Regions from separate parts of the Hungatella sp. SL.1.14 genome, predicted to be linked through region 1. Evidence: a T-box and tRNA genes for the amino acid it is inferred to sense, from the RefSeq annotation. Region 1 holds a T-box; the other holds one or more tRNA genes.
What was found. A T-box is a leader RNA that pairs with one kind of tRNA and senses whether it is charged. The one in region 1 lies ahead of proS (proline--tRNA ligase), so its partner is inferred to be a tRNA-Pro.
Positions count from the first base shown of each region.

Region 1 (6,998 bases):
ACGGTACTGATTCCCTGGGCCCTGTTTCGCCTGGTCAACGGAGACTGGCTCTATGGAATCGGCCTCTTCGTCATCTATATTATCTGCTATTTCCTCCGCCAGGTGATGGAGGCCAAAATTATGGCAGATAAGGTTGGGCTGACGCCGCTTGAAACGTTGATTTCCATGTATGTAGGTCTGCAGCTGTTCGGACTGCTGGGATTTATCCTGGGGCCGATCGGTCTTTTGATTATTGAAGATCTGGTGGAACTGTACGGCGGCTAGTGGTATACTGGTTCCATAAAAGGATCATGGCAGATGTGACACGGCAGTTCTGCCATGACAGAAATGGAGGCAGCGATGGAGCCGGGCAAATTAATTGAATTTTTAGGAATACTGGAAAAATTAAAATGCAACACCCGCCATAACTGGACCACTTCGGGCAGGAGGGAGAGTGTTGCGGAACACAGCTGGCGTCTGGCGGTAATGGCGTTTCTGCTGAAGGACGAATTCCCGGAACTGGATATGGACCGGGTGGTGGATATGTGCCTGATCCACGACTGGGGCGAGGCTGTTACCGGGGATATTCCGGCGTTTATAAAAGGCAGCACAGATGAAAAGACAGAGAGTGCCGTTCTCCGGATCATGACGGGTTCTCTTCCCGAAGACCTGGCCCGCAGGCTTAACGGGCTCTTTGACGAGATGGAGGCCCTTCAGACGAAGGAGGCAAAACTCACCAAGGCTCTGGACAAGATCGAGACCCTGATTCAGCATAACGAGGCGGGGGCGGACACATGGCTTCCCCTGGAATACGAGCTGAATCTTACATATGGAAACGAAATATCGAACATGTCGGAGTACACCAGACGATTACGTGATTTAGTGAGACAGGAGTCTGAGCGGATTATAAGTGAAAAGCCGCTTAAGGATCAGGAATGCGGCAGTACAGGAAGCCACAGCGCTCTGGATGATGAAACTTTTGAAAAAATAAAGGAGCTCCGAAAGGAACTCCACGAAATTCCGGAACTGTCCGGTCAGGAACGAAAGACCATGGAAGTTTTAAAAATGTTCCTAAGGAAACATACCTCCCTTTCGGTTAACGACCGGGGAAGCTGGTTCTACGCCATTCATCAGGAAGATGGCGCCGGGGAAACCGTCGTTTTCCGCGCGGACATGGACGCCATAAAAGGCGCCGGAAATATTCCTTATCATGGCTGCGGCCACGACGGCCACAGTGCTATTCTGGCCGGGCTCTGCCTCTTAACGGAGGGACGGGTATTTCAAAAGAATCTCTGCTTCCTCTTCCAGCCCGCAGAAGAGACTGGAGAGGGCGGAAAAATCTGCTGTAATTTATTAGAAGAACTGGGGGCAGACAGAGTCTACGGCTTCCACAATCTCCCGGGCTATCCGCTTGGGACTGCAGTTATGAGAAGAGAAACATTTTCCTGTGCTTCCAGAGGACTGATCATCAGGCTTACCGGTAAACCATGCCATGCCGCCTATCCGGAGCAGGGAATCAATCCGGCCTATTTGATCAGCGGGATAATCGCTTCCCTGCCGGATTTCCTGAAACCTGAGGAATATCAGGGAATGGTACTGGCCAGCATCATCGAGGTGAAAGTTGGAGACGAATCTTTTGGCGTGTCCGCAGGTGATGGAACACTTGCACTCACTATCCGTGCCGAGCACTTAGAAGACCTGGACAAACTGGAAGGCCGTATCAGAGACGAAGCAGAATCAAAGGCAGAGGCCGAACATATGGCATGCTGCATCACCCGCCGCGACGAATTCCCGGATACCGTAAACACCGCTGAGATCGCAGACAAAAGCCGAATGCTGTTTGAAAAGGAAGGAATCCCCTGTCTCGAAGCCGCCGCCCCCTTCCGCTGGTCCGAGGATTTCGGATGGTATTTAAAGAAATCCCAGGGCATGTATTTCGGCATGGGAGCCGGCGAAGACTGCCCGGACCTCCACACGCCAGACTATGAGTTCCCGGACGAATTGATCCGAAATGCGGTCAGATGCTTATACCTGCTTGCAGAGATTTAGGTACTGTGGAAAGAAGAAATATAAATTGCTTTTACAAGATTGGACATTGAGAGGGAGAAAAGATGAAAAAAGTGGCCGTCATCACCCTTGACAAAGAAATCCAAATAGCGTAAAATCAACCATACAAACCAACATAACAACATACGTTTCAGACGTGGAAGAGGATTAGTAAGCGATGATGCATTCCAGAGAGAGGGTCACTGGTGGAAGACCTTCATGCCCCTGGTCGCCCAACCTGCCTTGGAGTCCCGCAGCAAACTGCGGCGCATATCCGGCGTTATCGGAGATACAAGTGAGTCACATTGTGGCTAAATTGGGTGGTACCACCGAGCTGTTCGGTCCCTTGTATGGGGATCGGCGGCTCTTTTTCGTTTCATAGAAAAATACGTAATTTAACAGGTAAAGGAGAATGATTATGGCAAAGGACAAAAAGTTAGTAGAAGCAATCACATCGATGGATGTGGACTTCGCCCAGTGGTATACCGATGTGGTGAAGAAAGCGGAACTCATCGACTATTCCAGCGTAAAGGGCTGTATGGTGATCAAACCGGCCGGCTACGCGATCTGGGAGAACATCCAGAAGGAACTGGACAGCAGATTTAAAGCGGTTGGCGTGGAGAATGTATACATGCCGATGTTTATCCCGGAAAGCCTTCTCCAGAAGGAGAAAGACCATGTGGAGGGATTTGCGCCGGAGGTGGCGTGGGTGACATACGGTGGCCTGGAGCCGCTTACAGAGCGCCTCTGCGTGAGACCGACCTCCGAGACTCTGTTCTGTGATTTTTATGCAAGAGATATTCATTCCTACCGTGATCTTCCAAAGGTATATAACCAGTGGTGTTCCGTCGTTCGCTGGGAAAAGACGACGAGACCGTTCCTTCGTTCCCGCGAGTTCTTATGGCAGGAAGGCCATACGGCTCATGCCACGGCAGAGGATGCGCAGGCCAGAACCGAGCAGATGTTAAACCTCTATGCTGACTTCTGTGAGGAAGTTCTGGCCATGCCGGTAATCCGCGGCCAGAAGACCGACAAGGAGAAGTTCGCCGGAGCGGAAGCCACTTACACCATCGAGGCGCTGATGCACGACGGCAAGGCGCTGCAGTCCGGAACGAGCCACAACTTCGGCGATGGATTCGCAAAAGCCTTTGAAATCCAGTACTCTGATAAAGAAAATAAACTGCAGTACGTACACCAGACCTCCTGGGGTATGAGTACCCGTCTGATCGGCGGTATCATCATGGTACACGGCGATGACAACGGCCTTGTTCTGCCTCCGAGAATCGCACCGGTTCAGGTGATGATCGTCCCGATTCAGCAGGCGAAGGAAGGTGTTCTGGAAAAGGCGGCTGAGATCAAATCCGTTCTGTCGGGTTACCGTGTGAAGGTGGATGACACCGATAAGAGCCCGGGCTGGAAATTTGCAGAGTCCGAGATGCGCGGCATACCGGTTCGCGTGGAGATCGGCCCGAAGGATATTGAGGCAGGCCAGGCCATTCTGGTACGCCGCGATACCCATGAGAAGATATCCGTTTCCTTAGAGGAGATCGGCCAGAAGGTGGGAGAACTGCTTGATACAATCCAGCACGATATGTACGAGCGCGCACTGGCACACCGCGAGGCCCATACGTATGAGGCGACTGATTTTGATACATTTACAAAGACCATCGAAGAGAAGCCGGGCTTCGTAAAAGCCATGTGGTGCGGATGCCAGGAATGTGAAGACAAGATCAGGGAACTGACAGGAGCGACTTCCCGCTGTATGCCATTTAAGCAGGAGAAGCTTTCCGATACGTGTATCTGCTGCGGAAAGCCGGCGACGAAGATGGTATACTGGGGCCGTGCATATTAAGGTACCGGTGATCCAACCGTACGGCTTCTGTAATATACCGATAATAGAAATGAGATGATGGCATGGTGAAAGAAATACGGGTTCCGGCGGATGCGGAGCAGATCATTGAAAAACTGAATGAGCACGGATTTGAGGCGTATGTCGTGGGCGGGTGCGTCCGCGACAGCCTGCTGGGAAAGGAGCCGGAGGACTGGGATATCACCACTTCGGCCAGGCCTGGGGAAGTGAAATCCATTTTCAGCCGGACGATCGATACGGGGATCCAGCACGGCACGGTTACAGTAATGCTTAACCGGCAGGGATATGAGGTGACCACGTACCGGGTGGACGGTGAGTATGAGGATGGGCGTCATCCGAAGTCCGTAGATTTCACTACCAGCCTTTTAGAAGATTTGAAACGCCGTGATTTCACCATCAACGCCATGGCTTACAACAGCCGTGAGGGGCTGGTGGATGCATTTGGCGGTATCGAGGATTTGGAGAACCGGGTGATCCGGTGCGTCGGCAGCGCCGTGAACCGTTTTACCGAGGATGCGCTTCGGATCTTAAGAGCAGTCCGGTTTTCCGCGCAGCTGGATTTCCGGATTGAGGACGAGACTTATGAGGCGATTTCCATCATTGCCCCCAATTTAGAAAAGGTGAGCAAAGAACGGATTGCCACGGAGCTTACGAAGCTTCTGCTGTCCTCCCATCCGGAAAAGATGAAGAGAGTATCTGATACGGGGGCTTCACGCTACGTCTCCGAACCATTTTGCAGGGCGGCTGCGCTTAACAAGGACGAGCTGCGTCCGCTGGGGCTTCTGCCTGCTGTAAAATATATGAGGTGGGCCGGGCTTCTCCGCAGGGAGAAGGGGGAGACGGCAGCAGCCATACTTCGGGATTTAAAGATGGACTGTGATACCATGGATAAAGTAAAAATACTTGTTTCCCGGTGGAGAATACCGATTTCCGCAGAGAAACCGGCGATTCGCCGGGTGATGAATCAGATTCCTCCGGATCTCTTGGACAGCCTGCTCTGTTTCCAGGAGGTCTTTGCCGCAGAGCTGGGCGAAGGCTATAGAGGGACGTTAAAGGCGGTGAAGACGCTTGCGGAAGAGATCCGCAGGGACGGTGATCCGGTAAATCTAAAGGAACTGGCTGTGGATGGCCGCGATCTGATGGCGGCCGGCATGAAGCCGGGGCCAGCGCTTGGAAAGACGCTGAATGCGCTGATGGAGCAGGTGCTGGAGCGGCCGGAGTGCAACACGAGAGAGTATCTGCTGAATGCCGCCGGATTGAAATGCGAGTTACCATAAAACAGGAGAAGCCGTTTGGCCCCTGCCCGCGTCTGTTTGAAGAAGCAGCTGCGGATGCAGGGGCCAAACTTTCTTTTTTCACGTATATTTCCGTTCCGCCGCTCATACCCTAGAAGTAGCCGATGAGCTAAGAGTTGGAGGGGTGGTTGTGATAGAGAAATACACAGAGGTGCTTTCGCAGTATGAGCTTGAAATTCTGGATGTGAGACGCGGCCGCGGCGCCTGGCTGTGTGAGACAAACCAGGGCCTGAAGCTTCTCAGAGAATATAAAGGGACCATAAAACGGCTGGAATTCGAAGACCAGGTGTTTACGCAGCTGGAAGAGGCCTGGCACCCTTTTGTGGACCGTTATGTGAGAAACCGTGAAGGCGAACTGCTTTCCAGCGCGGATGACGGGACGAGATGGATCGTAAAAGACTGGTATGCCGACAGGGAGTGCAATTTAAAAGACGACAGGGAAGTCCTCAGAGCCATTACGCAGATTGCCAGTTTACATAAAATGTTGCGAAAAATCGAATTCAAGGAAGAGTGGAATCTCGGTTCCATACTCGTGCAGCTTCCGGGAGATGAGATGGAGCGCCATAACAGGGAGCTTATACGGGCGCGTTCCTTTATCAGGAACAAGAGGAAAAAGACGGAGTTTGAACTCTGCGTCATAGGAAATTATGACATGTTTTTTGAACAGGCCAGGGATGCCAGACTCGGCATGAAGGAGTTTTGTGAGCGCTATGGAGAGGAAGAGTGTTACCTGTGCCACGGGGACTTGAACCAGCACCATATCCTGATGTGTCCCAGAGATGTGGCTGTGGTGGAATTTAACCGGATGCATCTGGGAATGCAGATGGAAGACCTGTACCATTTTATGAGAAAGGCCATGGAGAAGCACGACTGGAGTTTAAAACTCGGCACCTCCATGCTGGAAACGTATTCCAGAATTCTTCCGCTGTCGGACACAGACAGAACCTGCCTTTACTATCTGTTTTTGTATCCGGAAAAATACTGGAAACAGATTAATTTCTACTACAATGCCAACAAAGCATGGATTCCGGCCAGAAATATTGAGAAATTAAAGGATTTGGAATTGCAGCAGCCGCTTCGCAATGAGTTCCTTTCCAGAATTAAATAACACAATTTCGCTTTCCTTTTAGACTGTTATGATTTATAATGTTGATAACAGAATGGAGAGAAAGGAGTATTGTGTTTTATGAAAGACTATAAGAGTATTTATGAAGAATGGCTGGCTAATCCATACTTCGATGAGGCTACGAAAGAAGAACTCCGGTCCATTAAAGAGGACGAGAATGAAATGAAAGAAAGGTTTTATCAAGATCTGGAATTTGGCACGGCCGGCCTGCGCGGCGTGATCGGCGCAGGTATCAACCGTATGAATATTTATGTGGTACGCAGGGCAACCCAGGGGCTTGCCAATTACATTATCAAGCAGGGCGGCGCGGATAAGGGCGTGGCGATTGCTTACGATTCGAGACATATGTCTCCGGAATTTGCAGAGGAAGCGGCCCTTACTCTGGCGGCCAACGGCATTAAGGCCTATAAATTCGAATCCCTGCGTCCGACTCCTGAACTTTCCTTTGCAGTCAGGGAACTGGGCTGTATCGCCGGTATCAACATCACCGCAAGCCACAACCCGCCTGAGTATAACGGATACAAGGTATACTGGGAGGACGGCGCGCAGTTTACCCCGCCTCATGACAAGGGGGTAACTGCGGAAGTACTTGCAATTACAGACCTTTCCACCGTGAAGACCACCGATGTGGAATCTGCAAAGGCGGCGGGCAAGTATGAGATCATCGGCGAGGCGATTGATG
Region 1 covers NZ_JANFYJ010000014.1:41,314-48,311, reverse strand. The annotation lists gene NE473_RS15890 (AI-2E family transporter) at 1-264, shown strand, start outside; gene NE473_RS15885 (M20/M25/M40 family metallo-hydrolase) at 319-2,028, shown strand; T-box leader at 2,175-2,375, shown strand; gene proS (proline--tRNA ligase) at 2,444-3,877, shown strand; gene NE473_RS15875 (CCA tRNA nucleotidyltransferase) at 3,940-5,172, shown strand; gene NE473_RS15870 (protein kinase family protein) at 5,321-6,298, shown strand; gene NE473_RS15865 (phospho-sugar mutase) at 6,377-6,998, shown strand, end outside.

Region 2 (6,998 bases), on a different contig from region 1:
GAAGCAATCTCCGGCTCAGTATAAATGCATCCAGGCACTACCGGGAGCTCCACAAACATTCCGTTAGGTACCACGGAAAGCCGTATGGTATGATGTACCCCCGCAATTTTCTCCACCACATAAGTCCCCTGGGCTGCCGCTACATGCGCCAGCATCTTGCCAGCCGTCACATCACCGATGGCATAGATCCCCGGTTCACTGGTCTGGAATTCCGAATCTGTCTTAAGGCAGCCCCCTTCCATGGCAAGGCTGACATCCTGTCCAAAGAGTCCGTCCAGATTCGGTTGTCTGCCTGCTGCCAGGAGAATCTGCCCGGAACGAATCGTCCGCACCTCTCCTCCGGCCTCGTAAACGCAGACAAGTCCCTGTTCCTCGCCGCGAATTTCCAGGACCCTGGCTTCACACTGGACAGAGATTCCCTTCCGCCTCAGTTCCCCTTCCAGTACCTCGGAGACCTCATTGTCCATGGGGCCCAGTAAGTGCTCCCGGCTCTCGATGATCGTCACATGGGAGCACAGTGCCTGGAAAATCGTCGCGAACTCCACGCCGATCACTCCGCCTCCGATAATCGTAAGGCGGTCGTAATTCCAGGTATCGGAAGCCAGCAGCCGGTCGCTCGTCAAAACCCCCGGCAGCATCGCTCCGGGAATATCCGGTATGACAGGCTTCGCCCCTGTCGCAATGATAATGTGGTCTGCCTCGTAATAGTCTTTTCCTGACGGACTGTTCACCTCCACAGTCCGCCCACGCCGGATCGTAGCCGTTCCCTCGATATAATCGATTCCGGCACTCTCGACTGCTTCCTTTACTTCCTTGCGGTACTCTTTTACAGAACGTTTCTTATAGTCCTGCATTTTCTTAAAATCAAAAGAAATGAAATCAGCCGACACTCCAAATACATCGCAGTTCTGAAATGCCGCAAACATACTGGAGGCATGAAGCAGAGCCTTCGTCGGAATACAGCCCTTATTGACGCAGGTCCCGCCCAGTTTTTCTTTCTCTGCAATCGCAGTCTTAAGCCCCAGTCCCGCCGCCTTAAGTGCAGCCGTATAACCGCCGGGACCGCCGCCTATGATAAAGAGATCATAATGTTTTGCCATGCTACTTATTTCCTTCCCTGTATAGTTTCATGAAAGCAATGCCAGGCATCCGGACCGGTTATAACCGGATCAGACCGAAATGCACACAGGCGTTTCGGATTCCATCCGCGTCCACGGCATCGGTCACGTAATCCGCCGCCTCCTTAAGTTCTTCCATCGCATTTCCCATGGCAATTCCGATTCCCGCCGTCTTCACGATATCGTAATCGTTCATACTGTCCCCAAATGCCACCGTGTCGGACAGAGGCGTCTGAAAATAGTCGCAGAGGCGGATCAGTCCCATAGCCTTGCTGGCCGTCTTCTCCACCACATCCGCGCCCCGCTTTTCCGCGAACATGTGCACATTGATCTCAGGGAACCGGTCTCCCATAGCCTTAGCGCCCCTTTCATCACCGATGTAAGCCATGGTCCTGACATCTAACTCAGGGAGCTTCCACGGATCCGCAAACCGGCGTCCGCATTCTCCCCACAGATCCGTGTCGTGGCGGTTCACCACTTCCGGATGGACGTAGTAATCATATCCGCCCACACTGGCTCCCACACTGTATGGTGTGTCCTGTGCATAGGCGAGAATCCGCTTCATCAGTTCCTTATCAAACAGATGCTCGTATATAATCGTGTCCCCCACCGTAATCTTCGTCCCATTCAAATGAATGATGGCATCCGGCCTGATCTGTTCCTTTAATACGACGCTGAAGCTGGAATCCATGTCGCGGCCGGTGGCCAGCACAATGGTGTAATTCTCCCGAAGCTTTTGAAGAGTCTCCATGGCACTGTCCGGTATCGTCCAGTCCTTATGGTCCAGCAGGGTCATATCTACATCAAAACTTACGATTGGTTTCATATTCTTTCTCACCTGTCTTTTCTGCATGAATCATATCGTCTTTACCATCATATCTTAAAATATAAAATTTTTCAACAAATATACTTTTCAAATCGCAAACTTTCTGCTATAATACCATAGTGACCAGAAACGGAGTATGGCGTAGCTTGGTAGCGCGCTCGGCTGGGGGCCGAGAGGTCGCAGGTTCAAATCCTGTTACTCCGATTCGGTAAAAGTGCCGGAATGCCTTATTTAAAAGGCTTCCGGCACTTTTTTGCTGCTGAAAAGCGAAAATCTCTCCTGTACCATTTAATCTCTGTGCTCTCCGCTGATCAGTTCATTTAAAGTACAGCCCCGGCCGCTTTCATCTTCCAGGGAATACTTCTCCTGATTTGCTCTTTTGGAAAAAAACTTAATCAGATCCTCAAGGCTGTTAAGCAGAGCGCCTTCCGTCTCACACTTATGCCAGAATACGCCGGCATGATTTACCGTAAGAAATGGCTCCTTATATAAGCTGTCACTCAGCGGCGAACGGGAAAAAGCGCTGAAGCTGTCTCTCATCAAACGCTCTGCCAGTTCATCATTTACAATCTCTCCATTCGCTTCGGCACAAAATTGATGCAGCTTATCTGTAACCATGGGAAACCATTCCTCTTCCCAGAATTTTTCAAACTCCCTGCACTCTTTTTTTCGTTTTCTGTTTACTATATAATATGTAGTTGACATTGTATTCCTCCCACATCTCACTTCCCTGCATACGACGGCACCTGGTATTCCGAGGCGAGGCGCGCCCCGGCTCGGGCCGGGTTGCTTTCCCACTCAAGTTTACCTTAAATTCAAGGCCAGTCTGACCATCCTTTCCGCTCATACACTAACTCCTGTTTTTATACGGCTCCTCATGGCCGCCTTCCTGGCTCAGCGGAAAAAGGTCCTGTTCTATCATCTCTTTAAACGCAATATAATACGCCTCAAAACATTCAAAGCACGCCGCTTCCTTCGTACAGTTAAGACATTCAAATGATTTCAGCGTTCCGTATTTCTTTTTTATAAAACAGCACAGCTGGTGGTATGCGCCTCCTAACAGCCAGGTATTGACCCGCAGCAGATCACGCAGAATTTCCTCTTTTGCCTCGATATCCGCAGACGTATAGAGGGGGACAAAAATGCTCGGATGAATATAACTGTTGGACCCGCTCTCTGCCTGGTCGATTTCCGCCATTGTCTCATCATCCGTTATTCTGCCTAATCCGTTATCCTTTGCAATATCCCTCTTGCTGACTATTGTAAAATCACCTTTAAACGCATACTTCTTATAGCGATCATCGTACCGGTTATTCTTTTTATCATGCATATACAACAGAACCGATATATAATTCTCCGCATTTATTAAATTAAACATGTCAAAAAATGCTTCCACCGAATTCCTGGTATTCCTCCTGACCGGCAGAAAACCGAAGCAATCCACATCCACATTATTTTCTCTCAGGTATTTCATATTTGCCTGAAAATTATCTTTGATTAAGTAGAAAAGCAGATAGATCTCCTCCCGCAGAACCTCCGGATAAAGCTTTGCTATCTTCGCCACAGCAAAATCCAGATAATTCATCAGGTTATATTCTTGGTAAAATACCGGATTAAAAACGTGCATGAAGACCTCCTGCTGTGGACGCTACAGTTAATTATACCATAGATATCCATTTTATTGTTACAAATCTGAATAACAGCGTATTAAATCATTTTAAACTGTAATTCTGACTTCCCGATTCTGTACTCTCAGTCTATAGTATTGGCTGTGTTCATGAAAATATAGCAACAAATTATGTAAATTATAAATCGGCAATTCCTGGATTTCTGCATATATTATACGAATAACCTTTTTGAGGTGCCGCCATGCCAGGAGGATGGTCTTATCAGTCATATCTTACTCCATACGATTCATTCATATTTTATAATGCGATCGGAAAACATAATGATTATTTCTATACGCCCATAGCCGTAGCGACACAGGTCGTCAACGGAACCAATTACAAGTTTATGACAATTGCAGAGCCGCAGACGGAGGATTTAAACCCGCAGTTCGCTGTCGTTGATATTTATCAGCCAATCAACGGTAAACCGTATCTGACCAGTATCGCCATGCTCTAGTATTTCCAGTATTTGTTACATTCCTGTTCCCGCAAATTCTCTGTGATCATCCGTATATCATCACCTCTTGCTGCACATCCTAACCAGGAGGTGATGAACATGTCCTATATTGCTCCCGCCGTCCAGGCCAAATTCGAGACGCTTTCCATCGATTTGAAAAATGAAATCCTGGAACGGAACGTGCAGATTAACACGATTTACGATCTTATCAACGTTCTGCAGGAGATCGTGAACGAAGGTCAGTAATCATGTAATCCGCACCCCGGATCCGGATCGGAACCCGATAGATCGTTATCGGTTCCGATCCGGATTTTTTCGTCCATTCTTCCGTGGTGAGCTGAGTCTCCCGCCCTGTTTCGCTCCTGACTCCTATCTCAAATTAATACAAACTGACACTAACCACTATTAGCAACGGGGCGGTTAAAATCCGCTTGACATTACATAATATGTAACGTTATAATAATGATAATATCAAACATTCCAAAACTACTCAAAAACGGCCTGCAGCAAAAGGAGGATCTTATGTCAGAACAGAACATGATTACGCTCGTTACCCGGAAACAGATGGACATCTATATGAACCCGCAGCGCCAGCGGCTTTTAAAAGCCATGGAGGTCAGCGGTGTTCCCATGACCCCCAAGCAGCTGTCCAATATATTAAAGATATCAGCCTCCTCCGTCTCTCTTCACATCAGGAAGCTGGAGGAGCTGGGACTGGTGAAGCTGGATCACACGGAAGCCATTCACGGAATCCAGGCAAAATACTATAAAAAACTCCCGGTCTCGGTATCCCTTGGCGGAAATTTAGATGATGATTTAAAGGAGGAACGTTCCTGTCTGTCGGACTATATTATGACGGAACTCTGGAATGGATTTAAAGACCGCTTAAAGCGGGCGAAAGATCAGTCAGATGTGATGACGACCGGCGATTTCACCAGCGGAGTCGTTCATTTGAGCAGAAAAGATGCGGAGGAGCTGTATCATTTGATTCTGGATTTTACCGATGCACATACAGTGCCTGGGGACGAAACGGTCCCCTGGGAATTCGGCCTGGTGGCATATCCCCACAGCCCCCTTCCGGAAGAAAAGGAGGAATGACCATGAAACGAAGCCATATTCTGTTATTTGGGGCCAATGCCTTCGGCACCGGCCTTCTCGCCCCGGTACTCTCCCTTGTACTGCTGAGCCACGGAGCCACCATGGAAAATTTATCCCTGTGCATCGGAATATTTGCCGTCATAGTCGTTGTACTGGAACTCCCCAGCGGAATTTTAGCGGATTTGATCGGCAGGAAACGGATCTTCTTGATATCTGCCTGTTTTATGATGGCAAACTATGCACTTCTTCTGTTCAGCCGCCATTTTCTCATGCTGGCCGCGGCATGTGCGATGCAGGGCATCGGCCGTGCATTCAGCTCCGGTTCCATCGAGGCGCTGGAGATCGAGACGTATCTCTGTGAGCATGAGGGCCGCAATCTGGAAAAAATCAACAGCACCATGGCCGTCATTGAAAGCGTCGGCCTTGCCTCCGGGTCCATTGCAGGCGGTATCCTGGGCTATCTGGATGTCTCCTACAGCCTTCTCTTAATCCTGGCATTCATCCTGCAGATACTCATTCTGGGTCTGGCCGCCTGGTTTGTAAAGGAACCGCCGCGGAAAAAAAGCCCGCTTTCTCCTGTCCTTCAGCTGAAGGAACAGGTTCGGGGGCTGTATCATTCTCTTCTGCACAGTCTTCCGGTCACTACCATTGTCCTGATGTCGGCTGCCTGCGGAATGCTTCTTTGCACCGTCGAAGTCTACTGGCAGCCAACGCTTCAGGCCTTCCTCCCCGGGCAGATGGGATGGATTTTTGGCGTGATCACCTGTCTGGGCTATCTTGGCGTCACCATCGGCAGCAAGGCAGCCGAAGCCGTCATGCAGTCTAAACGGACGGTCTTCACACCGGAAAAGAGCTGGCATACGTACTGGATCCTTCGTTTTCTGCTCATCCTCAACGTCGCTGTCCTGGGATTTACCCGCCGGGTCTGGCTGTTTCCGGTTCTCTTCGTCCTGGTCTATGTAGTGCTGGGCGCCGGGAATCTGATTGAAAATACCATTTTTCACGGGACCGTTGCAAGCAGCCAGCGCGCAGGCATGATGTCGCTGCTCTCCCTGTCTCTGCGCGCAGGCGGGCTTGGTACCTCCCTATTGGGAAGTCTGATTATAAGCGGCCTTTCTCTGTCATATGTCTGGCTTCTGCTTCCGCTGTTTTCAGCCCTCCTTATTGGCGTCATCATGATATTCCACCACCGGTCTGCAGCAAACTGCCGCACCGCAAAAGCTGGCTGCTGAACCTACATCACCCCGGTTTCCTCCAGCTTTCGCTCAAAGAAATCATTCATTTTCATCACCTGTTTTCGCAGTACTACGCCCACAAACAGGGATACCGGCAGATATAACAGGATCTTTCCCATATCCTCAAAATACGCGTTCCCGTAGATTCCTCCGACGCACTCCCTCATGGCGTTAATGGCGTGTGTAAACGGCAGCATCGGATTGACCATACGGAAGAAATGGGGCGTCACCTCAATGGGGAAGGTCCCGCCCGCCCCGGCCACCTGTATGACGAGCAGAACGACCGCCAGAGCCTTCCCCACATCACCGAAGGAGATAGTGAGCGTATAGATGATATTGACAAATACCACGCTTGCCGTGACTGCCGCCAATACGAATTTAGCCGGCTCCAGACACTGGATCTTCAGCAGATACAGATCTCCCAGCGCCACGATCAGCGCCTGTGCCACACCGAAGAGCATGAAGATTAAGTATCTGCCAAAGTATTTTTCACAGGGCTTACCACCATGGATGTTCTCATCCTCCAGGACGCGGCACTTCAAGACTGCCACCAGCACAAGGCCGCCCACCCATATGGCAAGAATCGTATAAAACGGA
Region 2 covers NZ_JANFYJ010000021.1:27,175-34,172, forward strand. The annotation lists gene lpdA (dihydrolipoyl dehydrogenase) at 1-1,100, opposite strand, end outside; gene NE473_RS20905 (HAD hydrolase family protein) at 1,159-1,971, opposite strand; tRNA gene NE473_RS20910 (tRNA-Pro) at 2,075-2,148, shown strand; gene NE473_RS20915 (hypothetical protein) at 2,233-2,649, opposite strand; gene NE473_RS20920 (hypothetical protein) at 2,795-3,571, opposite strand; gene NE473_RS20925 (hypothetical protein) at 3,814-4,068, shown strand; gene NE473_RS20930 (hypothetical protein) at 4,168-4,314, shown strand; gene NE473_RS20935 (winged helix-turn-helix domain-containing protein) at 4,591-5,166, shown strand; gene NE473_RS20940 (MFS transporter) at 5,169-6,398, shown strand; gene NE473_RS20945 (YhgE/Pip domain-containing protein) at 6,401-6,998, opposite strand, start outside.
Region 2: it has a tRNA-Pro gene. The T-box ahead of proS (proline--tRNA ligase) is inferred to sense a tRNA for this amino acid. The anticodon was not compared.